DNA from 2 places in the Brachybacterium hainanense genome. Region 1 is predicted to be linked to the other one. Evidence: predicted binding sites of a transcription regulator. Region 1 holds the regulator's gene; the other holds the start of a gene.
The links. The regulator HrcA, encoded in region 1, represses chaperone genes, less so after heat shock. The targets are predictions, from matches to a motif close to TTNGCACTCGNNNNNNNCGAGTGCNAA.
Positions count from the first base shown of each region.

Region 2: groES (co-chaperone GroES) is a predicted target of HrcA. The motif match lies at 16,927-16,953, and genes of this name have one in related genera.

Region 1 covers NZ_JBHLSV010000010.1:15-7,514, forward strand. Annotated here, with positions in the region: gene ACFFF6_RS09520 (NYN domain-containing protein) at 77-1,042, opposite strand; gene ACFFF6_RS09525 (DUF3097 domain-containing protein) at 1,134-2,009, opposite strand; gene hrcA (heat-inducible transcriptional repressor HrcA) at 2,162-3,163, shown strand; gene dnaJ (molecular chaperone DnaJ) at 3,225-4,352, shown strand; gene ACFFF6_RS09540 (16S rRNA (uracil(1498)-N(3))-methyltransferase) at 4,354-5,127, shown strand; gene ACFFF6_RS09545 (NADPH-dependent FMN reductase) at 5,211-5,762, opposite strand; gene ACFFF6_RS09550 (NADPH-dependent FMN reductase) at 5,817-6,383, opposite strand; gene ACFFF6_RS09555 (histidine triad nucleotide-binding protein) at 6,471-6,845, shown strand; gene ACFFF6_RS09560 (PhoH family protein) at 6,842-7,500, shown strand, end outside.
Region 2 covers NZ_JBHLSV010000021.1:36,005-56,832, reverse strand. Annotated here, with positions in the region: gene guaA (glutamine-hydrolyzing GMP synthase) at 1-416, opposite strand, end outside; gene ACFFF6_RS15100 (DUF3817 domain-containing protein) at 493-936, opposite strand; gene ACFFF6_RS15095 (SURF1 family protein) at 905-1,759, opposite strand; gene pta (phosphate acetyltransferase) at 1,876-3,975, shown strand; gene ACFFF6_RS15085 (acetate kinase) at 3,972-5,204, shown strand; gene ACFFF6_RS15080 (hypothetical protein) at 5,299-6,081, shown strand; gene ACFFF6_RS15075 (hypothetical protein) at 6,134-6,625, opposite strand; gene ACFFF6_RS15070 (hypothetical protein) at 6,622-7,455, opposite strand; gene ACFFF6_RS15065 (GuaB3 family IMP dehydrogenase-related protein) at 7,472-8,581, opposite strand; gene ACFFF6_RS15060 (exonuclease domain-containing protein) at 8,589-9,335, opposite strand; gene ACFFF6_RS15055 (hypothetical protein) at 9,470-9,844, opposite strand; gene guaB (IMP dehydrogenase) at 9,987-11,489, opposite strand; gene ACFFF6_RS15045 (VOC family protein) at 11,600-12,016, shown strand; gene ACFFF6_RS15040 (hypothetical protein) at 12,066-12,920, opposite strand; gene ACFFF6_RS15035 (pseudouridine synthase) at 12,925-13,905, opposite strand; gene ACFFF6_RS15030 (hypothetical protein) at 13,902-14,600, opposite strand; gene groL (chaperonin GroEL) at 14,881-16,470, opposite strand; gene groES (co-chaperone GroES) at 16,476-16,772, opposite strand; gene ACFFF6_RS15015 (hypothetical protein) at 17,258-17,380, shown strand; gene ACFFF6_RS15010 (metallophosphoesterase) at 17,542-18,417, opposite strand; gene ACFFF6_RS15005 (molybdenum cofactor biosynthesis protein MoaE) at 18,786-19,310, opposite strand; gene ACFFF6_RS15000 (MogA/MoaB family molybdenum cofactor biosynthesis protein) at 19,307-19,924, opposite strand; gene moaC (cyclic pyranopterin monophosphate synthase MoaC) at 19,921-20,484, opposite strand; gene ACFFF6_RS14990 (molybdopterin molybdotransferase MoeA) at 20,481-20,828, opposite strand, start outside.

The sequences.
Region 1 (7,500 bases):
GACGACGAAGCGGGGCACCCGTCGACGGACGGATGCCCCGCTTCACCCTGCCCACTTGACAGGGAAACCCCACATATCAGTGGAGCTGGTCGATCGTCTCCCAGAACACCTCGCGCAGATGCCGGCGCACGGACTGGCGGCTGGTGTCCTCGGTGCCGATCTTCTCGGCGCAGTCGCGCAGCAGGGCGCCGTCGATGTCCGCCGGGAGGAAGGGCCGGTCGCCCACGACCTCCTCCAGCTCCTGCATCGTCGTGCTCCCGTACCAGGAGCGGGCCGCGTTCTCCGCGACCGTGCGGGCGACGTCGAGGAGGGACTCGGCCGGGTGCTCGGCGGGAGAGGGACCCTCGGTGCGGGACGAGGTGGAGTACAGCGGCGGCGGGGTCGAGCGGGCGGCGACCTCCCCCGGGGTGGGAAGGATCTCCGGACGCGAGGGCGTCGCGGACGCGCCGAGCAGGGGAGGGTGCGGGCGCGGCGCCGCGGACGGGGCGGCGGTGCGGGAGACGGGACGGAAGGTCTCCTCGATGAGCTCCTGCGGCAGGGCGATGATCCGGTCGACCTGGAGGGCCAGGTGCTCGGCCACGGAGTGCCAGCCCAGACGGTGGGTGCGCGAGGCCACGGCCATCAGCACGACCCGCATCCCCAGATCCTGGGCGGCCTCGACAGCCTCGGCGAGATCGTCGTCGCCGGTGAGCAGGTACGCCGTCCGGGCGGCGCCGTTGCGGGCGATCTCCACGAGGTCCAGGCCCAGGCGGAGGTCCACGCCCTTCTGCTGCCCGTTCACCCCGAGCCGTCCGAGGCGCACCTTCACGTCGTCGAGCAGGGCGATGCGACGGTGCTCCTCGGTGAACACCCCGTGCCGGGCCGCGTCGTACCAGTACAGGCGCAGCGGATCCAGTCCCGAGTCCTCCGCCGTCGCCCGGAGGATCCCGCGGATCAGCGGCTCGGTGTCCACCGTCGTGGAGGCTCGCAGCGACGTGCCCGTGATGGTGCTGCTGCCGACGGAGAGGAGGAAGCCTGCGTCGACGAAGATGGCGCTGCGCACGGTGGGGACCCTTCGGGGCGGGGGACGGGCGGGAGCCTCCACTGTAGGGCGCCGATGTACCGCCGATGCGGGCCCGCGCCGACCGCTCGCCTCATTCCTGCGGGGCGGTGACCCAGTCGATGAGCTCCTCGATGCGACCCGAGAGCGTCGGCTCGACGTCGGCGTAGGAGCGGACGGTCGCGAGGATCCGCTGCCAGCCCTCGGCGATGTCGATCTGGCTCGCGCGGGGCCAGCCGAGGGCGGCGAGGGATCCGACCTTGATATCGGTGCCCTTGGGCACATGCGGCCAGGCCTCGAGGCCGACCCGGGCGGGCTTGACCGCCTGCCACACGTCGACGTACGGATGTCCCAGGATCAGGACGTTCCCCTGCGCTCCGCGCATGCGCATGACCTGCTGGGCGATGCGGGTCTCCTTGGAGCCGGGCACGAGATGGTCCACGAGGATCCCCAGCCGTCGGCGCGGGCCGGGAGCGAAGTCGGCGACCCGCTCCGCGAGGTTGTCGGCGCCGTCGAGCATCTCGACGACCACGCCCTCGATCCGCAGGTCGTGTCCCCAGACCTTCTGCACGAGCTCGGCATCGTGCTTGCCCTCCACCCAGATCCGGGAGGCGCGGGCCGTGCGGGCCCGGGCGCCCTCGACGTACACGGAGCCGCTCGCCGAGCGCTGCGGCGCCCGTTGCGCGGCCGGCGCGGGGCGGACCAGGCGGACCGGTTTCCCGTCGATCATGAAACCCGGTCCCAGCGGGAAGCTGCGGACGATCCCGCGGCGGTCCTCCAGCTCGACGCAGATCTCGCCGGCGATCTTCTCGAGGCGGGTGACGGCGCCGGTGAAGCCGGTCCCGGCCTCCTCGACGACGAGCCCGCGCGCCACGGGCACGTCACGGGCGACGGGGCGGCGCCGATGGTGGGCCGCGGTGGTGCCCAGCACATCGGAGCCATAGCGATCGGGGAAGGAGCTCGGTGACACGCCGCCACGGTACCCCGGTGGCGAACGCCTCTCTCGCAGGCCCGCCCGGAACGCGTAGCATTGGCACTCTGGGCCCTCGGGTGCCAGCATCGGGAGACGCAGACACGCAGACAGCAGAGACACCGCAGAGACAGGGACGGGAGGTGCCGGAGATGGATCCGCGCAAGCTGCAGATCCTCGGCGCGATCGTCGAGGACTTCGTCGCCACGCGCGAGCCGGTCGGCTCCAAGTCGCTGCTGGACCGTCACGACCTGGGCGTCTCCGCGGCCACGGTGCGCAACGACATGTCGGTCCTCGAGGAGGAGGGGCTGATCACCCAGCCCCACACCTCGGCCGGGCGCGTGCCCACCGACAAGGGCTACCGCGCCTTCGTCGACCACGTCGCGACCATCAAGCCGCTCTCCACCGGGGAGAGGCGCGCCATCAGCACCTTCCTCGAGGACGCCGGGGACGTCGACGAGCTGCTCTTCCGCACCGTGCGGCTGCTCTCCCAGCTGACCCACCAGGTCGCCATGGTCCAGTATCCGGCGCCGCAGCAGGCCCGGGTGCGGCACATCGAGCTGGTCAAGGTCGCGGACTCCCTCCTGCTGGTCGTGCTCATCACCGAGTCCGGCCGCGTGGACCAGCGCACCATCGCGCTGTCCCAGCCCCGTGAGGCGGCGTTCTACGCGGGCCTGCGCGACGGCCTGCTGCGCGCCGTGAGCGGACGCGAGGTGACCGACGTGGACCGGAGCCTGGACCAGCTCGTGGCCGCGAGCCCCGCCCCCGACCAGGACAGCGTGCGCGAGGTGACGGACATGGTCGCCGCGCTCGCGGCCTCCCGCACCGAGGATCGGATCGTGCTGGCCGGCACGGGGAACCTGGCCCGCTCCGCCGCCGACTTCTCCCGCGACATGGAGCCCCTGCTCGATCTGCTCGAGGAGCAGCTCGTGCTGCTGCGGCTGCTCTCGGAGATGAGTGCGGAGCCCGGAGCCGTCGAGGTGCGCATCGGCCAGGAGATCCGCAACCGCTCGCTGACCCAAGCCGCCCTCGTCGGCGCAGGGTATCGTCCCGGATCGCATCTGGCGATCCTCGGCCCCACCCGCATGGACTACGTCACCGGCATCTCCACGGTGCAGGCGCTCGCCCGCTACATCAACCGCTTCCTGGAGTGACGGGACTCTTCGCCCGCCCGCTGCGACTCCGCCCCCATCCACTATCTGAGGAATCCCCTTCGTGAACGAGGACTACTACGAGCTGCTCGGCGTCTCCAAGGACGCCTCGACCGACCAGATCAAGAAGGCCTACCAGAAGGCGGCCCGCTCGCTGCATCCGGACGTGAACCCGGACCCGGAGGCGGCGGAGAAGTACAAGAAGGTCTCCCAGGCCTACGAGACGCTCAAGAACCCCGACAAGCGCCGGCAGTACGACATGGGCGGCGGGCCGGGGATGGGCGGCTTCCCCGGCGGCGGGGCCGGCTTCGACTTCTCCGACATCTTCGACATGTTCGCAGGGGCCTCCGGCATGCGCGGCCGTGGCCAGGGCCCGGTCCCGCGCCAGCGCCGCGGCGGCGACATCCTGCGCCGGACGACGATCGACCTGCGCGATGTGGTCTTCGGCACCGAGCAGAAGATCACCTTCCGCACCGCCGTGCTCTGCCAGACCTGCCACGGCTCCTGCGCGGCGGAGGGGACGAGCCCCATTCGATGCACCCAGTGCAACGGCTCGGGCCACGTGCAGCGGGTCGCGCAGTCGCTGCTGGGCCAGATGGTGACGATGGCGCCGTGCCCCACCTGCGAGGGCCATGGCGACATCATCGAGCATCCGTGCACGGCCTGCGCCGGACACGGCCGCATCCAGGACGAGCGGACCCTCACCGTGAAGATCCCCGCCGGCGTCGAGCACGGCACGCGCATCCAGCTGCGCGGCGAGGGCGAGGTCGGCGAGGCCGGCGGCCCCTCCGGCGACCTCCTCGTCGAGCTCTCCGTCGCCGAGCACGACGTCTTCCACCGCGAGGGCGACGACCTCGTGGCCCAGGTGAGCGTGCCGATGACCTCCGCCGCCCTCGGCGCCACCGTTCCCCTGGAGACCTTCGACGGCGTGCAGGAGCTGCGGATCCGCCCGGGCAGCCAGCCCGGCGAGGAGATCACCCTCAAGGGCCTCGGCGTGTCCCCGCTGCGCCGCGAGCGGCGCGGCGACATCCGTATCGAGCTCGACGTCATGGTCCCCACGGGCCTCACCGAGGAGCAGACCGAGCTGCTGGAGCGGTTCTCCGCCCTCCGCGGCGAGGAGACCCCCCGCACCGGCGGACGCCGCCACGGCGGCATGTTCGACAAGATCCGCGAGCGGTTCCGGGACCTCTGAGATGCCCGCGACGCCGTCCGCCTTCCTCGTCCTGGATCGCGAGCTCGCGCCCCTGCGCGCCGGAGACCCGTGCCACCTGGCCGGGGAGGAGGGCAGGCACGCGGCCAAGGTCGCGAGGATCGGCGTCGGAGAGCGGGTCCTGCTGACCGACCTCCACGGGACCCAGGTCCTCGCGGAGGTCGAGGCGGCGGCGAAGGAGTCGCTCGAGCTGCGGCTGTGCGAGCCGCCGCGCACGGCGGCGACCCGCGCGCCCGAGCTCGTGCTGGTGCAGGCGCTCGCGACCGGGGGTCGGGACGAGCAGGCCGTCGAGTCCGCCACGGAGCTCGGGGCCGATGCGGTCGTGCCCTGGATCGCGCGGCGCTCGGTGTCCGTGTGGCGCGGGGAGAAGCAGCGCAAGGGGCGCGCGAAGTGGGAGGCGACCGTCCGGGCGGCGGTCAAGCAGTCCCGGCGGGCCCGCATCCCCCAGGTCGCCGAGCCGCTCGGCACCGCGCAGCTGGTCCGGTGCGCCGCGGAGTGGACGGCGCAGGGGGACCTGGTCCTGGTCCTGCACGAGCAGGAGAGCACGGGGCTGCCGACCCTCGTCCCGCAGATGCGGGCGGCGGGGCGAATCGTGCTGATCGTGGGGCCGGAGGGCGGCATCGCCCCCGAGGAGGTCGCGGAGCTGCAGGAGGCCGGCGCCCGCAGCGTGCTGCTCGGCCCGGAGGTGCTGCGCTCCTCGACCGCGGGCCCCGCGGCGATCGCGGCGATCAGCGCGCTCATCGGCCGCTGGGGCTGAGCCCGCTCCGCTGCGCACGGGACGAGACGAGGGCCGGGCCGCTCCTGGGAGCGACCCGGCCCTCGTCCGGGGGTCTGCGGGGATCAGGCGACCGTGGCGCCGATGCGCGCGTCGGCATGCTCGCGCAGGGTGCCGAGCGCCTCGACGAGGGCGAGCTCGACCTCGGGTCGCACGTCCAGCTCGCCGGCGGGGCTCAGGTCCTGGCCCAGCCCCAGCCCGATCTCGGAGACGACATCGGTGCCGAAGCGCGCCATGAGGCGGCCCAGCAGCTCGAGCACGTCCGCGGCCTCGCCCCAGCCGTAGCCGACCAGGATCGTGGGCAGGTTCTCCCACTCGGCGTAGAGGTAGTCGACGGCGTTCTTGAGCGATCCCGGGTAGGAGCCGTTGTACTGCGGGGTGACGATGATCGCGGCGTCGAGCGCGCCGATCCGCTCGGCCCAGGCGCGGGCGTGGTCGGTGGTGCGCTCCGCGCCGGACTTCGGCGGGGCGAGCTCGTCGAAGTGGGGGAGGGCGACCGTGCGCAGGTCGATCAGGTCGATGTCCCAGCCGTCCGCATGTTCACCGACCCATCGGGCGACGTGCTCGCCGATGCGGTTCGGGCGGGTGCTGGAGACGATGATTCCAAGGGATGCCATGCAGGTTCCAACGGCTCCGGACCTGCGGGTCTTCCCGGAACCGCTGTGATCTCTTCAACATTCAATCACCTGGGTCCCTCCGGCGCGGGCGGACCGGGAGCCGCGCGCGGTCAGGGTCGCGAGCCCCGAGGACAGGGCGCGCGCGGTGTCCGGGCGCACGAACAGCTCGCCCTCGGGAGAGAGGTCCTCGCGGAAGCCGAGGCCCACGGATCCGACGTGATCGGCCTCCACCCGCTCGAGCAGGGTCGTGAGATGGCCGATCACCTCGCCGCCCCGTCCCCAGCCGTAGCCCACCACCAGCACGGGCAGCGCGTTCCACGGGGCGTAGAGGAAGTCGACGGCGTTCTTGAGCACCCCCGGATAGGAGCCGTTGTACTGCGGGGTGACGATCACCGCGGCATCGAGCGCCGTGACGCGGCGGGCCCAGGCGCGCGTGTGCTCGTGCTCGGGCTCCCGGCCGGCCTTCGGGCTGTACGGCTCGTCGAAGGCGGGAAGCGCCAGGGAGCCCAGGTCGATGCGGTCGACGTCGAAGGCGCCGGCCGCCTCCTCGACCCAGCCGGCGACGCGCGCGCCGATGCTCTGCGGACGGTTGCTGGCCACGAGGATTCCCAGGTGCGTCATAGTGGGCTCACGCTAGCGCTCCGCTGCGCCCCCGGGCCGCCTGTGCGTCGCCGCATGAACGCGGCGCTCCCGCGTAGACTCGGGTCCATGTCTCCGACGTCCCCGATGACCTCGACCTCGCTGCGCGAGCCCGACTGCATCTTCTGCCGGATCGTGGCCGGCGAGATCCCCTCCGAGCGGGTCCATGAGGACTCCGAGGTGATCGCCTTCCGCGACCTCAGCCCGCAGGCGCCCGTGCACGTCCTCGTGGTGCCGCGCGAGCACCGCCGTGACGTGCGGGAGCTCCGCGCGCGCCCGGAGCTGCTCTCCCGCATCGTCGAGGTCGCTGAAGAGGTCGCATCGGCGCAGGCCGACGGCGACTTCCGGCTGATCTTCAACACCGGCGCGAACGCCGGCCAGACCGTCTTCCACGTGCACGCGCACGTCCTCGCGGGCGGACCGCTCGCAGAAGGAGCACTGTGACCGATCTCGACGCCGTTCCCGGACGCCCGCCCGAGGTGCGCGAGCGCCGGCTCGCGATCCCCGACCACCTCAGTCCCTTCCAGGTCCTGGGGGAGAACGACCAGGCCCTGGCCGCCCTCGAGGACGTCGTCCCCGACACCGACGTGCATGTGCGCGGCCACCAGGTGACGCTGCGCGGCACGGAGGACGCGCTCCGGCGCAGCGAGCACATCATGCGCTCGCTCATCGAGCTGGCCGCGAAGGGACAGGCCGTCACCGCGGAAGCGGTCCAGCGCGCCGCGGCCCTGTACGGGGACGAACGGCGCGACGGCGCCCGCATCGAGCAGGTCCTGGCCCAGGCGGTGCTCTCCGCGCGGGGACGGACCATCCGGCCCAAGACGCTCGGGCAGAAGACGTACATCGACGCGATCGACGAGAACACGATCACCTTCGGGATCGGTCCCGCCGGAACCGGGAAGACCTACCTGGCCGTCGCGATGGCGGTCCAGCAGCTGCTGTCCAAGCGCATCAACCGGATCATCCTGACCCGCCCCGCGGTCGAGGCTGGGGAGCGCCTGGGCTTCCTGCCGGGCACGCTCAACGAGAAGATCGACCCGTACCTGCGGCCGCTCTACGACGCCCTGCACGACATGCTCGACCCCGAGTCGATCCCGCG
Region 2 (20,828 bases), on a different contig from region 1:
CCGTGGCTCATCCACACGTTCTGCTCGAGGTCCTGGTCCTTCAGCAGGATCGAGGCGCCGTCGATCGCGGACAGGCGGGTCGCGCCGTACTCGCGCACCCCCGTCTCCGCGGCGGTCCCGCCGAGCGCGGCGGCGATGGACTGGAAGCCGTAGCACAGCCCCAGGACCGGCACGCCGGCCTCGAGCAGGGCCGGGTCCAGACGGGGCGCGCCGTCCTCGTACACGGAGGAGGGGCCGCCGGAGAGGATGATCGCGAGCGGCTTGCGCGCGAGCATGTCGGCGACGGGCATGGTGTGCGGCACGACCTCGGAGTAGACGTCGGCCTCGCGGACCCGGCGCGCGATCAGCTGCGCGTACTGGGCCCCGAAGTCGACGACGAGGACCGGGTCGGCGTCGGTGTTCTCGGCTGTGCTCACGGGTCCATCCTAGGTGGCGGGCGCCTCGGCGTCCGCCGACCCCGACGTGAGATGGGCGGTACCCCGCAGCTCGTGGCTAGCGCTGCGCGCGACCGCCGTCGCCGCCTGCTGCCGGCCGCTCCTCGTCGTCCTGCAGCGTGGGCCGGCGGCGCAGGTCCTCCTCCATCTTCTGATGGGTCCAGCGCTCGCCGAAGAACGACAGCACGGGCACGACGCCGAACAGCATGAGCAGGGCCATGCGCGGCAGGCGCCAGCGCAGGCGCATCCACACGTCGAAGGAGAGGACGACGTAGATCATGTAGATCACGCCGTGGATGGGCGACCACGTCCGCGAGATGGTCTCCCAGGTCTCCGAGGTCGAGGTGAACAGGCCGTCGCCGCCGTACACCCCGTAGCGCATCACCATGATCGCCACCAGCACGAGCAGGGCGATGCCCTCCGCGAAGGAGGCGAAGCGGTAGCGGGCGAAGGCGGCACGGATGCCGACCTCATCGAGTGGTCGCGGAGTCGGGGTCGACACCAGTCACGTCCTTCTGGTCGATCGGATTCTCGGAAGAGCCCGCGGCTGCGGCGTCGAGCCGGGCGCTCAGCCGGGTGAGCTCATCGGCCCGCTCGTCAAGATACGCCGTGCGCACCGAGCGCCACCACAGGTAGAGGAAGAAGGCGCCGAACAGCACCCATTGCGCCGCATAGCCGAGGTTCTGCCAGTCCAGGCCCGCCTGGAAGGAGGACTGCGCCGAGGGCATCGGCGAGAGGCCCTCGGCGGCGGAGGTCTGGGCGAGATACCCGGCGTACATCGGCTCGCCCCAGGCGTTGACCAGCAGCGGGGTCGCGATCTCGTGGACGATGCCGTCCTCGATGCCGCCGGTGGCCGCCTCGCTCGCCTCGAGCAGGCCGCGGATCTCGACGTGGCCGGACGGGGCGGCGGGGACCAGGGCGGGGTCGAGGCTGCCGTCAGGGCCGGTGACATCGGCCTGCGGGATCCAGCCGCGGGCCACCGGCAGGCGCGCCTCCCCGCCGCCCTCCTGCTCGACGTGCAAGGCGGTCACGACGATCACGGCGGTGGTCCCGTCGATCCGCCGGTCGGGCACGAGCACCTGCTCCTGGATGGCGAAGGTGCCGCCTGCCAGGACCGGGTCGCCGGACACCTCGTTGGTGACCGCGCCTCCCAGCGGCAGCGCCTCCTCGAGCGGGACCGCGACATCGGTCGGTGAAGAGCGGGAGGTGATCGCACGATGCGCCCGGTCCCACTGCCACGTGGCGAGCAGCCCGCACACGAGGGTCGCCGCGACCATCAGGGCGAGCAGCCCCAGGAAGCGGGGGCGGACGGCGACGCGGAGCATGGGCCTCATGGTACGGAGCGCCCCTGGGAGCAGGCAGGTGCCGCAGCACGACGGACGCCGGTCGCCGCGGGCCCAAAGTCCCTGCCGCCGCCGCGTCCCGCGCCTATCCTGGTGCCGTGTCGCCCAGTGTGTACGTCGCCAGCCCTGAAGGTCTGACCGGGAAGTCCACGATCGCGTTCGGACTCCTCGAAGCTCTCGCCGCGCGCTCGGACCGCGTCGGCGTGTTCAGACCGGTGTACCGATCCGGCGACGGGCAGGACGAGGCGGTGGACCTGCTCCTGTCCCACCCCGCGGTCTCCCAGCGCTACGAGGACGCCCTCGGCGTCGAGACCCAGGCCGCGCTCGCGGATCCGGAGGCCGCTCACGAGGAGATCCTGCGTCGGTACCACGCCCTCGCGCAGCGCTACACGGTGCTGGTCGTGCTGGGCTCGGACTACGACTCCGTCGCGAACCCCACCGAGCTCGCCTTCAACGCCGAGGTCGCCGCGAACCTGGGATCCCCCGTCGTGATCGTCGTCTCGGGGCTGGACCGGAGCCCCGAGGAGATCGCGGGCTTCGCCGCTCTCAGCGTCGGCGAGTTCGCCGCGCATCATGCACGGCCGCTGGCCCTCATCGTCAACCGCTCCGCGGCCGATGCCCTCGCCGCGAACCGGGAGGCCGTGGCCCGGCGCCTGGGCGAGGACGTGATCGTCGCCGCGGTCCCGGAGAACCCCGTGATCATGGCGCCCACGGTGACGGCGATCCGCGACGCGGTGGACGGCGAGCTCGTCCAGGGCAGCGCCGACTGGCTGGGGCGCGTGTCGCTCGGCACGGTGGTGGCCGCGATGAGCCTGCCGGGCGTGCTGCGCCACCTGAGCGAGAACTGCACCGTGGTCGCCCCCGGCGATCGCTACGACCTGCTGCCGGGCCTGTTCATGGCGCAGCAGTCCGGCGCGCATCCGGCGCTCAGCGCGATCGTGCTGACCGGCGGCTACGAGATCCCTGCGGAGATCACCGCGCTGATCGAGGGCGTGGGCCAGGACCTGCCGGTGATCGCGACGGAGGCCTCGACCTTCGACGCGGCCGTGCGGATCGCCCGGACGCGGGGACGGCTCACCGCGGACAGCCCTCAGAAGATCGACGCCGCCCGCCGCGCCGTCAGCGAGCATGTGCCGCTCGCGCAGCTCCTGGAGCGGATCGACGTGGCCCGTCCCGACGTCGTCACCCCCCTGATGTTCGAGTTCGAGCTGCTGGCCCGGGCCCGCGGCGAGAAGAAGCGGATCGTCCTCCCCGAGGGCGACGAGCCCCGCATCCTCGCCGCCGCCGAGTCGATCCTCGCCCGCGGCGTGGCCGACCTGATCCTGCTGGGCGATGAGAACACGATCCGCGCCAAGGCGTCCCTGCTGGGCCACGACATCTCCGAGGCCAGCATCGTCTCGCCGCAGGACGCCGCCCACGTCGAGAAGTACGCGGCGGAGTACGCGCGGCTGCGCGCGAAGAAGGGCGTGACCCTCGAGCAGGCCCGCGAGAAGGTCCAGGACGTGTCCTACTTCGGCACGATGATGGTGCAGATGGGCGAGGCCGACGGCATGGTCTCCGGCGCCGTCCACTCGACCGCGCACACGATCCGGCCCAGCTTCGAGATCATCAAGACGCGCCCGGATGCGAAGATCGTCTCCTCCGTGTTCCTCATGGCCCTGCAGGACCGGGTCCTGGTCTACGGCGACTGCGCCGTGAACCCCGATCCGAGCGCCGAGCAGCTCGCCGACATCGCCGCCCAGTCCGCGGCGACCGCGGAGCAGTTCGGCATCGAGCCGCGGGTGGCGATGCTGTCCTACTCGACCGGCTCCTCCGGCTCCGGGGCCGATGTCGACAAGGTCCGCAAGGCCACCGAGCTGGTGCGTGCTGCCGCCCCGGACCTCTCGATCGAGGGCCCCATCCAGTACGACGCGGCCGTGGACGCCTCCGTCGCCAAGACGAAGCTGCCCGACTCCGCGGTCGCGGGCCGGGCCACGGTCTTCGTCTTCCCGGACCTCAACACCGGCAACAACACGTACAAGGCGGTGCAGCGCTCCGCCGGGGCGATCGCCATCGGCCCCGTGCTGCAGGGGCTGAACAAGCCCGTCAACGACCTCTCCCGCGGAGCGCTGGTCGAGGACATCATCAACACCGTCGTGATCACCGCGATCCAGGCGCAGACGCAGGACGCCCCTGCAGGAGGCTCGAACCCCTCATGACCCCGCACCCCGCGCCGGACGCGCGCGTCCTCGTCATCAACTCCGGCTCCTCCTCGCTGAAGTTCCAGCTGCTCGCCCCGGCGACCGGTCACGTGGACGCCTCCGGGATCGTCGAGCGGATCGGCCTCCCGACCGGGAGCGCGAGGATCGAGGCGGGCGACCGGGAGGCCGCCGTCGACGGGGAGGTCCCCGATCACGTCGAGGCGATGCGGGTGGTCGAGCGGCTGTTCTCCGAGGTCGGGATCTCCCTGGACGAGGACCGCGTGCTCGCCGTCGGCCATCGGGTCGTGCAGGGCGGGGCCCGCTTCTCCGAGCCGACGCTCATCGACTCCTGGGTGCGGGGGCAGATCCACGACCTGGGTGCCCTCGCACCGCTGCACAACTATGCGGCGGTCGACGGGATCGACGGGGCGCGCGCCCTCCTGCCGAAGGTTCCGCACGTCGCCGTCTTCGACACCGCCTTCTTCACGGGGCTGCCGGCGCGCAGCGCGAACTACGCCCTGAACCGGGAGATCGCCGAGGAGTACCGGATCCGCCGGTACGGCGCCCACGGCACCAGCCACCGCTACGTCTCCCAGGCCGTCGCCGCGATGATGGCCGGGCGCGGCCGGACCCCGGAGTCGCTGCGCCAGATCGTGCTGCACCTGGGCAACGGCGCCTCGGTCTCCGCGATCGACGGCGGGGAGCCCATCGACACGTCGATGGGCCTCACCCCGCTCGAAGGCCTGGTCATGGGCACCCGGACCGGAGATATCGACCCTTCCGTATACCTGCATCTGCACCGGCAGGGGAACCTCTCCCCCGCCGAGGTCGACACGATCCTCAACAAGCGCTCGGGCATGCTCGGCATGTGCGGGATGAGCGACTTCCGCGACATCGAGACGGCGATCGAGGCCGGCGACGAGCAGGCGGAGCTCGCGATGGAGGTGTACATCCACCGGCTGCGGAAGTACATCGGCTCCTACGCCTTCGCCCTGGGCGGGCTGGACGCGGTCACCTTCACCGCCGGGATCGGGGAGAACGCCGCGACCGTCCGGGCGCTCGCCCTGGCGGGCCTCGAAGAGTTCGGGATCGTGCTCGACGCGGAGGCGAACGCCGCGCGGGGCAAGGAGGCGCGGGTCATCTCCGCACCGTCCTCACGGGTGACGGTGCTCGTGGTCCCGACCAACGAGGAGCTCGCGATCGCGCAGCAGGCCGCGGAGGTCGCCGCCCGGCGCCGCTCCCGCTGATCGGGACGGGACCGCCGGGATCCGGCGGGGCGGGGAGCCCCGGTAGGATCACGACGGGCCCGACCCGGGGCTCCGCAGACGAGGGGACCCCACCGTGACCTACCGCGACCCGTTCACCGGCAGCCCGCAGCAGGGCGATGGCCAGGGCTCGAGCTCCGAGCCGTATGCGGGAGGCCCTGACCCGTACAGCACGGGCACGACCTCCTCCGCACCGCAGTACGCGCCTGCGCAGTCACCGTTCGACTCCGCGGCGCAGTACGCACTCCCGCCGTCGGGACCGCAGTTCGGCGGCGCCTCCCCGTCCTCGGCGGGCCCGGGCGCCGGAGGACCGTACGCCTCCGCCTATGCGGCGGCGCCGATCGGGCCGCGCCGGCGCAAGGGCATGAAGCGGATCATCTTCGGCTCCCTGGGCATCGTCGCGAACGCGATCGGGCTGCTGGTGATGCCGATCGTCGCGGTGTTCATCTCCACGGCCCTGGCCCTCGGCACGATGGGAGATCCGGTCTCGCTGGGGCCGACGGGAGGCTCCTTCCCGGTCGAGGACTCATCGATCTACTACATCGCCGTGCCCGCATCCGATCTCGGCACGGTGGAGTGCACGAGCCCGGACGGCGGGGCGCTCCTCACGCCGGAGAGCGGCACCATGAGCGCCGGGCAGATCGGCGGCGTCGAGTACGTGCAGGCCTTCAGCGTGGACCCCGCCGGGACGCAGCAGGTCTCCGTGGAGTGCACGGGCACGAGCGATGTCGCCTACACCTCCCTGGGTGTCGCAGGCACGCTGATCGGGCTGGTCGTCGGCTTCGCGATCCCGGTGCTGCTGGGCATCGTCGCTCTCATCCTGCTGATCTGGGGGATCGTCGCCCGCGTCCGCTCCTGACCCGAGGATCGCGGCCCCCGTCGACCCGCGCCGCGGGGCGGCGGGGGCTCGTCTATGCCCCGCGGGAGGTGCGACGCAGGGCCCGGCGGACCGTCCGCTCCCACAGACGGTCGTCGCGGGCGAGCCGACCGTCCCACGTGATGTCCAGGGCCATCGCGATCTGATGACGCTGCCGGGCATCGAGCGCCGTGAGCGGTGCGCGGGGGATCTCCACGCGGGCCCGGGGATCCGCAGGTGCGGCCGGGAGACGCGGTGCCCGGTCCGCGGTCCCGATCGGCGCGTCGGGTCCCGGGAACGGGCGGCGCGAGCGGCGACCCTCCGCGCCCCAGGCCGCCGGCTGCACGAGCGGCACCCAGATGACCAGGAACAGCAGGAGCACCAGAGTGAGGTAGCCCTCGCCCGGCCGCAGCAGGTTCGGGATGATGTAGGGCAGCAGCCGCGGGGTGAAGGCCCAGTCGTCGAAGGGCGCGAAGACGACGAGGGCGAGGACGGGCGCGAGCAGGGCCGCGAGGACCGTTCCCCCGACCACCCGGCGGCGGCTCATGGCTCCTCCTCGCGGGAGTCGTACAGCGTGGTCGGCGTGTAGACGGAGCCGATCTCGAAGTCGGAGGCTCCCGGGTATGCGGGGGGTGCCGTGGCGACCTCGTCATCTCCTGTGCCGTCCCCGGCGTCCGCTCCGGTGCCCGCCTCCGGCGGGTCTCCGGGGTCTGCGGCCGACGCCGCCAGGACCAACTCCGGACCGGGCCCGGAGCCCTTCCTCGTGTCCTGGTCGGGGTCCGGCCCAGAATCCTCGGAGAGCTGGGGGCCGCCCGATGGTTCGAGGCCGGGCGTCCGCCCCAGCAGCTCTGCGAGGGCACGGGCACCGCCGGGGGTCGCGAACTCGTCCCGCCATGGGATCCCTGCCGCGGCGGCGAGGTCCTGCAGCTGAGCCACCGTGCGGGTCACGGGGGTCGAGGCATCCAGATCGATGGGGGCCAGACGGCCGCGACGGCGCCGGACCGTCCGGACGGGCGCGGTCGTCGGGGCCTTCCCCGCAGCGGACACGGGCGGGTGCGCCGGCGCAGCGGCCTCCCCTCCGGGTGCCTCCGCCGGTGCGTCACGTCGCCGCAGCGCCAGCAGGGGGATCCCCAGGAAGGCGATGGCCAGCACGAGCAGCTGCACCTCGAAGGCTCTGCTGTACAGCAGATGCGCGAGGTCCCGCAGCCCCAGGAGGTCCACAGCGCCTGCCATGCGGCGGGCGATCATCTCGCCGGGTGTGGGCCAGGAGCTCGCGCCCACCGTGAGCAGGGGCGAGCAGCCGAGGACCAGCACCACGCCGAGGACCACGGTGGCGGCGCGGGACCGGTCGCCGGGCCTCCGAGGTCTGGTGGTCATCGGATCTGCCTCGGCCTCAGGTGGTGACGACGACCTCGACGCGCTGGAACTCCTTGAGGTCCAGATATCCCGTGGTCGCCATCGCATGACGCAGGGCGCCGACGAGATTGGTGGTCCCCTCCGCGTTCAGGCCCGGTCCGAACAGGATCTGCTCGAGCGGGGCGACGGTGCCGACCTCCACACGGTGCCCGCGCGGCAGGCTCGCGTGGTGCGCCTCGCTGCCCCAGTGGCGGCCGCGGCCGGGGGCCTCCTCCGCACGGGCCAGGGCCGCGCCGACCATGAGGCCGTCGGCGCCGCAGGCGATCGCCTTGACGAGGTCGCCGCTGCGGCCCAGGCCGCCGTCGGCGATGACGTGCACGTAGCGGCCGCCGGACTCGTCCATGTAGTCACGGCGGGCGGCGGCGACGTCGGCCACCGCGGTCGCGAGCGGCACCTGGATGCCGAGGGTCTCGCGCGTGGTGTGGGAGGCGCCGCCGCCGAAGCCGACCAGCACGCCGGCCGCGCCGGTGCGCATGAGGTGCAGGGCCGCGGTGTAGGTCGCGCAGCCGCCCACGATCACGGGCACGTCGAGCTCGTAGATGAAGCGCTTGAGGTTCAGCGGCTCGCGGCCCGAGGACACGTGCTCCGCGGACACGGTCGTCCCGCGGATGAAGAACAGGTCGACCCCGGCGTCGACGACGGTGCGCCAGTGCTCCTGGGTGCGCTGCGGGGACAGGGCGCCGGCCGCGGTCACCCCCGCCTCGCGCAGCTCGCCGATCCGCGCCGTGATCAGCTCCGCCTGGACGGGAGCGGCGTAGGCGTCGCGGAGGACCTGCACGATCTCCGAGTCCGAGGCGTTCTCGATCCGCTCGAACTGCTCCGTGGGGTCCTCGTAGCGGGTCCACAGGCCCTCGAGGTCGAGCACCCCGAGGCCGCCGTGACGCCCCAGCTCGATCGCGGTCGCCGGGGACACCAGAGAGTCCATCGGCGCCCCGAAGATCGGGATGTCGAAGTGGTAGGCGTCGACCTGCCAGGCGGTCGACACGTCCTCGGGGTCCCGCGTGCGGCGGGAGGGGACCACGGCCACGTCGTCGAAGCTGTAGCTGCGTCGTCCCCGCTTGTTGCGGCCGATCTCGATCTCGCTCATCACGGGCTCAGTCTACCGGCGCGACGGCGACCGGATCCCCCAGGGGCCAGTCGAGGGGGACATCGGGCGTCCTCCCCTTCGAGGACAGGAACCGGTTGAAGTTCTCCGCCCACTCGCGGTGCCAGGTCATCTGCCGCTGATGCAGCTCGGCGAGCGGGGTCGCACCGAGCACGTCGAACTTCGCGACCTGGGCACGCAGCACGTCCAACGTCGCGGAGACGTCGACGTCCGCGGTGTGCAGACGCCCGTCCTGGCTGATCCCGTAGACCTCGAGCAGGTCGGTGAGGGTGCGCTTGCCCTTGCGATAGCGGTCCAGGCCCCGGTCCAGGACGAGCGGATCGATCACCGGGGCGATCTGCCGCCCCAGACGCTGGGCGAGGGTGGGCAGGCCGCTGCGTCGCAGCTCGTTCTCGAGGATCGCCAGATCGAAGCTGCCGTTGAAGGCCACGACCGGCACGTCCTTGAGCAGGGCGTCCGCGAGCAGGGAGGCGACCTCCTCGAGGGCGGGAGCGGGGGCCGAACCGTGCGCGGCGGCATGCTCGCTGCTGATGCCGTGGATGCGGGCCGCCTGCTCCGGGATGGGGATCCCCGGATCGATCAGCCAGGTCGCCACGGTCTCGTTCTCCCGGCCGGGCCCGACGGAGTGGACCAGGGCGGCCGTGACGATGCGGTCCTTCGCCGTGTCGGTGCCGGTGGTCTCGGTGTCGAAGCCGAGCAGCGGCCGCTCGGCCCAGGACGAGGATGCGGTGTTCATGGCTCCACCCTAGGCGTCGGGGCGGACAGTCCTCGCCCGCCGTTCGCGGCGCTCGACGGGCGAGGCCGCCCCGGATGCCTCCCCGGCACGGGCCGCCGCCGTGCCGCGGCCCGGATCCGCCGTCACCGCCCCTCTCAGGCCGCGAGCACGAGGCGTCCGGCGAGGACCCCGAGGATCAGCGAGGCGCCGGCGATCACCGGCGCGAGCAGGCCGAGCACGATCCCCCACGCCGAGGCCGGCGGCCGCTCGTGCCGGAGCAGCCCGGCGGCACCGGAGCCGATCGCCGCGAGGCCGAGGCCGGTCCCCAGGAGCGCCGGCGCCACCAGCAGCCGCACGCCCGAGCCCTGCGTCGCGTGCACGAGACCGATCCCGCCGGCGCCCACGAGCGCGATCAGGACCGCGAGGAGGGCCAGGAGCAGAGCCACGAGGCCGAGGCGAGGTGCGGCGCCCGGCATCGGATCCCCGCGGCGGGCGGCATCGATCGGGGGGAGCGGCTCCGGCGGGCTCATGGATCCACGGTAGCGGCACCCGCAGCACGGGAACCAGCGCACGAACGAGAGGGCCGTTCCGGCTCAGATCTCACCGGATCTGAACCGGAACGGCCCTCTCGGACAGGGGCGGACGCGAAGGCGGCGGGCGTGCCCCCGCCCGTCAGCGCACCGAGTAGTTCGGCGCCTCGACGATCGCGGCCATGTCGTGCGGATGCGACTCCTTCAGACCCGCCGAGGTGATGCGGACGAAGCGGCCCCTCTCCTGGAGCTCGGGGACCGTGTGCGCACCGACGTAGAACATCGACTGCGCGAGGCCGCCCACGAGCTGATGGACGACGGAGCCCAGCTGGCCCTTGTAGGCGACGCGGCCCTCGATGCCCTCGGGGACGATCTTGTCGTCGCTGGAGACGTCGGCCTGGAAGTAGCGGTCCTTGGAGAAGGACTTCTTGCCGCGGGAGGCCATGGCGCCCAGGGAGCCCATGCCGCGATAGGCCTTGAACTGCTTTCCGGCCACGAGGACGACCTCGCCCGGGGACTCCTCGGTGCCGGCCAGCAGCGAGCCGAGCATGACGGTGTCCGCCCCGGCCACGAGGGCCTTGGCGATGTCGCCGGAGTACTGCAGACCGCCGTCGCCGATCAGCGGGACGCCCGCCGGGCGGCAGGCCTTGGAGGCCTCGTGGATCGCGGTGATCTGCGGGACGCCGACGCCGGCGACGACGCGGGTGGTGCAGATCGATCCGGGGCCCACGCCCACCTTGACGGCGTCCGCCCCCGCGTCCACAAGCGCCTGAGCACCCGCCCGCGTGGCCACGTTTCCGCCGATGACCTGCACGTCCGCGAAGTACGGGTCGTTCTTGATCCGGGCGATCATCTCCAGGGCGAGGCGCGCGTGGCCGTTCGCGGTGTCGACCACGAGCACATCCGCTCCCGCATCGCGCAGCGCACCCGCCCGGTCCAGGGAATCGCCGAAGAAGCCGACCCCGGCGCCCACCAGCAGGCGGCCCTGGCCGTCCTTGGAGGCGTTCGGGTACTGCTCGGACTTCACGAAGTCCTTGACGGTGATGAGGCCGGTGAGCTTCCCGGCGGCGTCCACGATCGGGAGGCGCTCGCGCTTGTTGCGGCGCAGCAGCGCCGTGGCCTCCTCGGAGGTGACGTCCTCCGGCGCGGTGAACAGCGGCTGGGAGGTCATCACGTCGCCGACCCGGGTCGAGGACCACTCGGCGACGGGGATGAAGCGCAGGTCGCGGTTGGTGCAGATGCCCAGGAGGACGCCCCCGTCGTCGACGACCGGCAGGCCGGAGACGCGGAACTGGCCGCAGACGGAGTCGAAGTCCTCGAGCGTGGCCTCGGGGCCGATGGTCACCGGGTTGGTGATGCGCCCCGTCTGGGTGCGCTTGACGAGGTCGACCTCATGGGCCTGGTCCTCGATGGAGAGGTTGCGGTGGAGGATGCCGATGCCGCCGTGCCGGGCCATGGCGATGGCCATGCGCGCCTCGGTGACGGTGTCCATGGCGGCGCTCGCGAGGGGCACGCGCAGGGAGATCTCCTTGGTGAGGCGACTGGTCGTGTCCGCCTCGGAGGGGATGACGTCGGTCTCTCCGGGGAGGAGGAGGACGTCGTCGTAGGTCAGGCCGATGAAACCGAACGGATCCGCACTCGTCATGCACCGATGCTACCCGGGGGTCCTCGGCGCGGCAGTCCCCGGACGACGTGGTCCCCACCACGTGGCCGGGGACGAGGCGCGGGCTCGGAGAGGGGGCGTACCCTTCCCGCATGAGCGCACCGACCCCGTACATCCTGTTCCCGGGCACCGCTCGTGACGCCCTGACCTTCTACCGCGAGGTCTTCGGCGGCGAGCTCTCGCTGCACACCCATGCCGAGTTCTCCCGCGACGAGGGGACCCCGGAGGCCATCGCGCACGGCGAGCTGCGCGGGATCGTGGATCTGCAGGGCGCGGACGCCTCCGGCGTCGATGGGTCCCTCCGCGTCGAGGGCCTCATGCTCTCGCTGCTCGGCGCGGCGGACTCCACGACGCTGCGCACCTGGTTCGCGCGTCTGAGCGCAGGCGGCGAGGTGGTCGACGACCTGCAGCGCCGCCCCTGGGGCGCCTCGGACGGGCAGGTGCGGGACCGCTTCGGCCTGCACTGGCTGATCGGCTACGAGCACGGGGAATCGGACGCCGCGAGCTGAGCCGCCCCGTCCGGAGGGCGAGGCGACCGGGTCCCGGCATGCCCTCGGGTCATCTGCGGCCGGGTCCCTGCTCGGGGACCGGGGACGGGTCGGGAGAGAGCACGGGGTCGCCGGGTCGGGCGGGCTCCTTCCCGCCGAGCACCCTCCGGGCATGGTCGAAGTCGCGCTGGAAGCGCTCCTCGTCCTGCCCGTACTCGGGCCTCCAGATCATGCCGATGCGCTGCGCCATCTCGCGATGGGCCGCCTCGCGTCGTCCCCTGCGGGAGGCGGCGATGAGCTCCGCCCGCGGCGGGGAGGGTCGCAGCCCGGCGGCGGCCTGGAGCACCCGCAGCCCGTCGAAGCCGGGGTCGTCCCAGCCGATGTGGGGGATGCGCCACTGCTCGCGCGCGGCCTCGTCCGGGGCGGTGGGGGCGCCGATGCCGATGAGCGCGTCGTAGCCCCGCTCGGCCTCCCCCACGGCGTAGACCACCTCCGCGAGCGGGACGTCCTGTCTGACCCGCAGACCGCGGCGCAGCGCGAGCCGGCCCGCGGCCTCATCGAGCAGCGCGGCGCGGTGCGTCGCGATCAGCGGCACGAGCGCCCACAGCGCGAGCAGCGCCCACAGGCCCAGCCAGCTGAGGACGAGCTGGACGGCCATCGGCTGCAGCAGCTCGGTGAGCCGGCCCGCGTCCCCGGCCGCGATCCGTGCGGCGCGCCACTGCTCGAGACCGGCGGCCGGGAAGGCGGCGAGCACGGCGGCGACGAGCGGGAGCCCGATCAGCGCGCCCGGACGGTAGCGCGACGCCACGGTGGGGCCGATGATCACGCGGCCGTCGCGGGTGCGCCGCGGCGCCGGTGCCGCGCCTTCGTGGGCCCAGCCCTGCGCCGGGGTGCCCGCGTGCTGTCCGTCCTGGTCCTCCGCCACGGGATCAGGGTACGCGGCGGGTGCTGAGGAGCTCGCGCCGCTGTCCTGTGATCGGGTCGGTGAACGCGAGGCGGCGGGAGAGCAGGGCGAGCGGCGGGTCGGCGGGACCGGGACGCCGCACGCGCGGATAGAGGTCATCGCCCAGGATCGGCATGCCGCGGTGGGAGAGCTGGACGCGCAGCTGGTGGGTGCGTCCGGTGCGCGGGAGCAGGGCGAGGTCGAGGAATCCGTCCGCCGCGTCGAGAACCTGGACCTCGGTGAACGCGTCGGGCTCCCCGGGCTCGACGCGGGTCTGCAGCATGCCGCGCTCGCGCACCAGGCGGTCGCGCATCGTGAACCGCTCCCCCACGACGGGCATCTCCCCGGGCGGGGCGTGCACGCGGGCGCGGTACTCCTTGGTGACCTCGCCGCGGGCGAAGAGCCCCTGGTAGGCGGCCCGCTCCTGCGGGCGGATCCCGAAGGCGAGGACCCCGGCGGTGCGACGGTCCAGCCGGTGCAGCGGGGTGAGGGTCTCGATGCCGGTCAGGCGGCGCAGCCGCACGAGGGCGCTGGCGAGGATGTGCGCTCCGCGCGGCATGGTCGCCATGTCATGGGGCTTGTCGAGCACCAGCAGGTGGGCGTCCTGGAGGAGGATCGGCAGCGGGATGTCGGGGACGTCCTCGGGGGCGAGCTCGCGGTGCAGCCAGATCTCCTCGCCCTCGTGGATCGGGGTGTCGGCGGCGAGGACGGAGGCATCGGCCCGGACGATCTCTCCGCGGGCGAAGCGCAGCGACAGGTCGGTGGCGCCTGGGGCGAGCAGGGCGGGCAGGCGGCTGGCGAGGATCTCGAGGGCCGGTCCCGGGCGGGGAGCGCGCACATGGATCGGATCGAGGCCCTCGCGCTGCGGGAGCGGCGGCGGCAGGCGGCGTGCGCGGGCGCGGGCCGCCCTGCCGGGACGGCGTCCGTCCGGCGCAGCGGGGCCCTCACCTGCGGGGCGGCGGGTCACAGTCCCCAGATCGCGAAGGTGGCGATGTTGTGCGCGAGGTAGAAGCCGATCAGGGTGGCCAGGACGAGGTTCGGGTGCAGGTCGATCCAGGTCTGCGCGTGGCGCTCGCGCTCCCGCAGCGCCCGCGGGGTGATCTCCTCGATCTGCTGGATCTCGACGCCGGCGGCACGGGCCCGTTCGACCATGGCGTGCTGGGCGCCGATGCCGAAGAAGCGTCCGGAGACGTTCACGAGGCGGTGTCCCTCGCGGTCGATGACGAAGACGCCGTCGTACGGCGCATCGGGCAGGTCGAGCATCTCCGCCGGGGTGGCGCCGCGGTCGATCCGGTGCACCGCGAGCACACGGGAGACCTCGCCCCAGGGCACGTCGACGGCGCGGCGGAACAGGCCGCGCACCGCCATCCCGTGCTCGGTCAGCTGCAGCCAGGTGGTGAGGATCCGGGCGACGAGGACGACGCTCGCGGCGGCGACGGCGACCCAGCCCAGCAGCGGCAGGGAGAACACGGCGTCGTGGAGGATGCGGGGGTCGCCCCACAGCCGCTGGCCGATGAAGCTGATCAGGACCAGGAACTCGAGCACGATCACGAAGACGACGGCCGCGAGGAGCGTGCCGATCACCGCGGGTGCCGGGGGGCCGAAGACGCGCGTGGACTGCGCGACGGCCGATGCCGGGGTGCTGCGTCGAGCGCGGCTCACAGGTCCTCCTCCCTCCCGCCGATGTGTGCGGGGCCACGTCATAGTAGGCCGACGGGGTGTCCGGATCCTGCGCATCGCCGCGGGTCGGACGCATCTGGATGCAGGAAGGGCGGGCGACGACGGCGCATGCCGTGCCACCCGCCCTCCTCACGGGGCGGTCGTCCGGGGGACGACCGGACGGGGCCCTGGTCAGACCCTGTCCGACTGCCCGATCGACGTCAGCACCGGCCTTCGGGGGACGCTCGTTCCTCACGCCCTCTCCGGCCGGAGCCGGCGCCGATCAGGCGGCGTCCTCCTCGTCCTTCTTCTCGACCACGAGGGTCTCGGTCGTGAGGACCAGGGTCGCGATCGAGGACGCGTTGCGCAGGGCGGAGCGCGTGACCTTGACCGGGTCGATGATGCCCGCGGCGACCAGGTCGACGTAGTCGCCGGTCGCAGCGTTCAGGCCGTGGCCGATCTCCTCGGCCCGGACCTTCTCGACGACGACGTAGCCCTCGAGGCCCGCGTTCTCGGCGATCCAGCGCAGCGGCTCGACGAGCGCCTTGGCGACGGCGCGCACGCCGACGGCCTCGTCGCCCTCCTTGCCGAGGTCGCCCTCGAGCACGGAGGAGGCCTGGACGAGGGCGCTGCCGCCGCCGGCGACGATGCCCTCCTCGATGGCGGCGCGAGTCGCGGAGACCGCGTCCTCGATCCGCATCTTCTTCTCCTTGAGCTCGACCTCCGTGTGGGCGCCCACCTTGATGACGGACACGCCGCCGGCGAGCTTGGCGAGACGCTCCTGGAGCTTCTCGCGATCCCAGTCGGAGTCGGTCGCGGCGATCTCGGAGCGGATCTGCGCGACGCGGTCGGCCACGGCCTCGTCATCGCCGGCGCCGCCGACGATGGTGGTGGTGTCCTTGGTGACCACGACGCGGCCCGCGTGGCCGAGGACGTCGGTGCCGACGGTCTTCAGGTCCAGGCCCAGGTCGGAGGTGACGACCTGCGCGCCGGTGAGCACCGCGATGTCCTGCAGCATCGCCTTGCGGCGGTCGCCGAAGGCGGGGGCCTTGACGGCCGCGCCCTTGAAGGCGCCGCGCAGCTTGTTGACGACCAGCGTGGACAGGGCCTCGCCGTCGACGTCCTCCGCGATGATGAACAGGGGCTTGCCGCCCTCGACGACCTTCTCCAGCAGCGGCAGGATGTCCGCGACCGCGGAGATCTTGCCCTGGTGCAGCAGGACCTGGGCGTCCTCGAGGACGACCTCCTGACGGTCGGCATCGGTCACGAAGTGCGGGGAGATGAAGCCCTTGTCGAACTGCATTCCCTCGGTGAAGTCGAGCTCCATCGCGGTCGTGGAGGACTCCTCGACCGTGATGACGCCGTCCTTGCCGACCTTGTCGAAGGCCTCGGCGAGCAGCTCGCCGATCTCGCGGTCCTGGCTGGAGACGGCCGCGACATCCGCGATCTGCTCCTTGCCGTCGACCTCGATGGCGATCTCGCCGAGCTTGGCGGAGACGGCCTCGACGGCGGCCTCGAAGCCGCGCTTGAGGGCGGCCGGCGCCGCGCCGGAGGTGACGTTGCGCAGACCCTCGTGGACGAGCGCCTGAGCGAGGACCGTGGCCGTGGTGGTGCCGTCACCGGCGACGTCGTTCGTCTTGGTGGCCACCTCCTTGGTCAGCTGGGCGCCGAGGTTCTCGAAGGGGTCCTCGAGCTCGATCTCACGAGCGATGGTCACGCCGTCGTTCGTGATGGTGGGGGCGCCCCACTTCTTGTCGAGGACGACGTTGCGGCCCTTGGGGCCGAGCGTCACCTTGACGGTGTTCGCGAGGCGGTCGACGCCCCGCTCGAGGGCGCGCCGCGCCTCCTCGTCGTAGATGATCTCCTTCGCCATGGGGCTCAGGCCTCGACGATCGCGAGGATGTCGCGCGAGCCCAGGATGAGGAACTCGTCGCCGCCGTACTTCAGCTCGGTGCCGCCGTACTTGGAGAAGACGACCTTGTCGCCCACCTTGACGTCCATGGGGACGCGCTGGCCCTTGTCGTCGAAGCGGCCCTCGCCGACGGCGACGACCTCGCCCTCCTGGGGCTTCTCCTTGGCGGTGTCGGGGATGACCAGACCGGACGCGGTCGTCTGCTCTGCCTCGAGCGGCTTGACGACGACACGATCCTCGAGGGGCTTGATGGAGACCGACATGCGGATCCACTCCTTCTTCGATGAATGACTCTGCGAGTTCTGGGTTCGGATCCCCGGAGCGGTCGTCGTCGCGGTGCCGACCGGGTGGGGACCCGTCTGGCAGCTCTGGCACTCGGGCCAGGTGACTGCCAACGAGGACCACTCTAGAACCGCTCTGGCACTCGCGCAAGACGAGTGCTAATCCGTGTCGACCGGCGGCATCCCCGCCGCCCGGGCGAGGCGTCGGGCACGTCGCGGGCGGAGGCTCGGGCACTGGGCGAGCAGCGGCCCCCGCCGCCCTCCGAGCCGTCCGGATGCGAGGCAGATCAACGACCCCGATCACAGAAGGATCTGCAGGTCATGTCCGGATTGTGAAGCCGACAACAACGGCGGGATATTCGGAAGACACCAGCTCCGCGCAGTGGTTGCATCGAGTGTCATCTCGTGACGATCCGCCCGCGATCCGGGGGCGTCACGGCACCATCGCACCGAGGGGAACCACACCCATGAACACTTTCCACCGCGTCGACCAGCTGCACCGCATCGACCGGGTCGCCTCCCAGAGCACGACCCGCACCGAGGACGAGGTCTCCTCCTCGCACCGTCTGCGCCTCCTGTTCGCCCGCTGATCCGCGGGGCGCCGGTCCCGGCGCCGCCCGCACCTGCCACGGCCGTACCCTTCCGGGTGCGGCCGCTCCGCATTCCGGGGCCTCCGCGGCCGCCCGCGCTCCGGGCCGTGCGCGTGATCTGGAGTGCCTGGCGCTGCTGTTCCGGCCGCACCCACCCGCGCTCAGGGGCGTCCCGCCGCCTCGATGATCCGCCGGACGGCCGCCTCGTCGAAGGAGTAGACGGGCCGCCGCACGTCGGCCTCCTCGAGGCTGTCGCCCGCATTCGCCCACAGCGAGGTGGTGATGCGCGCGGGCGCCTGCGGATCCGATGCGTCGATCTCCACGAGGCTCGCCCCGGACAGCGCGTGCGCCCGTTCCTCTCCCCCTCCGGCGAGGGGATCGACGACGTTCGTGATACCCGGTGCCACGTGCACGGGGATGCCCGCGAGCGCGCCGTCGAGACCGTGATGGTAGTGACCGGAGAGGATGACGCGCACATCGCTCCCGGAGAGGACGGCCGCGAGCTCCTCGAGGCCGTCCAGCTCGAGCGCCTGCAGCAGCGGCGTCGCCCCGGTCAGCGGCGGATGGTGCAGGACCAGGACGCTCCCGCCCGGAGCCGGCTCGGCGAGGACTCCGCGCAGCCAGTCCAGCTGGGCCGGCTCGAGGTGCCCGTAGCCGGCACCGGGGACGCTCGAGTCCAGCACGATCGCGCGGGCTCCCCCGGCGATGGGGACCAGGCGGTCCTGGAAGGGCGCGGCGTGGTCACCGGGGCCCGCGACCGCGGCGTAGGCGAGGGGCATGTCGTGGTTGCCCATCGCGACGGCGAGCGCCGCCCCGAGGTGCTGCGCGAAGGGATCGAGCTGCGCGTGCAGACGCCGGTAGCTCTCCTCGGTGCCGTCCTCGGAGGCGTCGCCGGAATGGACGACGAGGTCGATGCCCTCCAGGTGGGACAGCCTCTCGAGGACCGCCGCGAGCGCGGCCGCGGTGTCGATGCGGCCGTAGTGCCGGGCGGTCGGGTCGCCGAACAGGTGGGTGTCGGTCAGATGCAGGATGCGCATGGGCCGACGCTATCGGTCGGAGGTGACGAGCGGGCGAACGCCGGGCGTCGTGCCGCCGGATGCCTCGTCCTCCCGGCCCGGGCAGACCCCGCCCCGCACCGCTGCCCGGGAATGAGGCAGACGCACGAGGAGCCCGGTACTGCTGCCCGGGGATGAGGCACACCGGAACACTTCTGCGCCATTCCCGGGCAGACCTCCGCTGTCCGGGCACACTGATGCCGGAAGCTGCGCGGTCGGTGGTTCGGGGGCAGGACGCGTCCCCAAAGGACACGGCCCGCCCGCCCCCGGGACGACGCAACGCCGCCCGTGCCGAGCCGGGACGCCCCGTGATGAGCCGGGACGCCGTGAGCGGATCGAGGGCCGGGACGTCAGAGCCCGACCCACTCGGAGTCCCCACCCGCGAAGCGCTGGTGCTTCCAGATGGGCACCCGGCGCTTGACCTCGTCGACCAGCTCGTCGCAGGCGGCGAAGGCGAGCTTGCGGTGCGGGGCGGAGACCGCGCACACGAGCGCGGAATCGCCGATCCGCAGCGGGCCGACGCGATGGGCGAGGGCCACCAGGACGTCCGTGTAGCGCTCGGCGACATCGGCCGCGACCTCGGCGATCGCCTGCGGCGCGAGAGGGTGGGCGCTGTAGTCCAGCGTCAGCACGCCGCGACCGCCGTCATGGTCGCGGACCACCCCGTCGAAGGTGACGACGGCACCGCAGCGGGCGTCGCCGACCGCGGAGGCCATCTCCGCGACGGAGACCGGCCCCTCCCCGATGCTCGCATGGCGCACGCGCTGCGCGGCGGCGCCGAGGTCGGGGTCGCCGGGCACGCGCAGCGACTGCGGGTCGGCGGCGAAGGGGGTGGGGCCCTGCGAGGCCTGGAGGCGGGAGTCGTGCTCGCTCATGCCGATGCCCCGTCCGCTCCGGACCGGCCAGGCCCGTCGTCGCACCGCCCGATCTCTGCCTCGTCGGCCTGCTCGTGCCCTCCGCCGTCGCGCTGCTCGAGGAGGTGGTCGAGGATCGGGTCGAGGACGGCGATCCCGTCCCGCACGCCGCCCCGGGAACCGGGCAGGTTCACCACGAAGGTGCGTCCTGCCATGCCTGCGAGGCCGCGGCTGAGCAGCGCCGCCGGGGCCGTCCCCGCGCCGCGGCGGCGGACCTCCTCGAGGACCCCAGGCAGCTCCCGGTCCAGGAACGGGGCGGTCTGCTCGGGGGTGACGTCGCTCGGGGCGATCCCGGTCCCCCCGGAGGTGATGAGGACATCGACGCCGGTGGAGAGGACCGCACCGATCGCCTCCCCCACGGCCGGGCCGTCGGAGACCACCTGCACGGGGGCGACGTCCAGGCCCCGTGCGCACAGCCAGTCATGCAGGATCGGACCGGTGCGGTCCTCATAGGTGCCGTCGGCCGCGCGGGTCGAGGCGATGAGGACGTGGGCGCGCCCGCACAGCGCCGCCCTGCCCTCGGGGGCCGGGGCGCGGCAGTCGAGGTCGCTGCGGCGCGCGGGGATGTCCCTCATCGGGCGTCTCCCGAGGCGGGCGGCTCGTCGTGGACGGTGCGGTCGCCGGGCTCCCGGGGGGCCTCGCCGTCCGCGCCCTCGCGGCTCCAGTCACCGCTCTTGCCGCCCGACTTCTCCTCGACCCGGATCTGCTCGATCACGGCGAGGTGGTCGACGGCCTTGATCATGTCGAAGACGGTGAGGGCGGCGACGGTGACGGCGGTCAGCGCCTCCATCTCGACGCCGGTCACGCCGCGGGTGCGGACGCGGGCGCTGATCTCGACCACGTCGTCGTGGGCATCCAGGTCGACCTCGACCCCGCTGAGCGGCAGCGGATGGCACAGCGGGATGAGGTCCGGGGTGCGCTTGGCGCCCATGATGCCGGCGATCCGGGCTACGGGCAGCGCCTCCCCCTTGGGCAGGGTGCCCTCGGCGATACGGGCGATCACATCGGGGCGGGTGCGCAGCACGGCGCGGGCGCGGGCGGCCCGAGAGGTGGAGGCCTTGTCGGTGACGTCGACCATGTGGGCGGAGCCGTCCGCGCGCACATGCGACAGGTCGGGTGCGCCGGGGGCGGTCATGCGCCGGCCCCCGGCAGGAGGATCGTCTCGAGCATGTCCCCATCGTGGACCATGTCGACGCCGACCGGGATCCGCACGAGCGCATCGGACAGGGCGAGGGCGCCCAGCAGGTGCGAGGACGCCCCGCTGACCAGCCGCACCTCCCCCGAGGGCAGCAGGCGGGCGCGGCGGTACTGCTCGAGCGCGACCGGCGAGGACTGCGGCTCCTCGAGGCGGAGCGGGGCCCGCAGCATCGTCCGCGGCGGAGCGCCGAGGGCCGGCCGGGCGATCAGCTCGAGGCTCAGCAGGGCGGAGACGGGATTCCCGGGGAAGGCGAGCCAGGGCAGGCGGTGCCCGTCGATCTC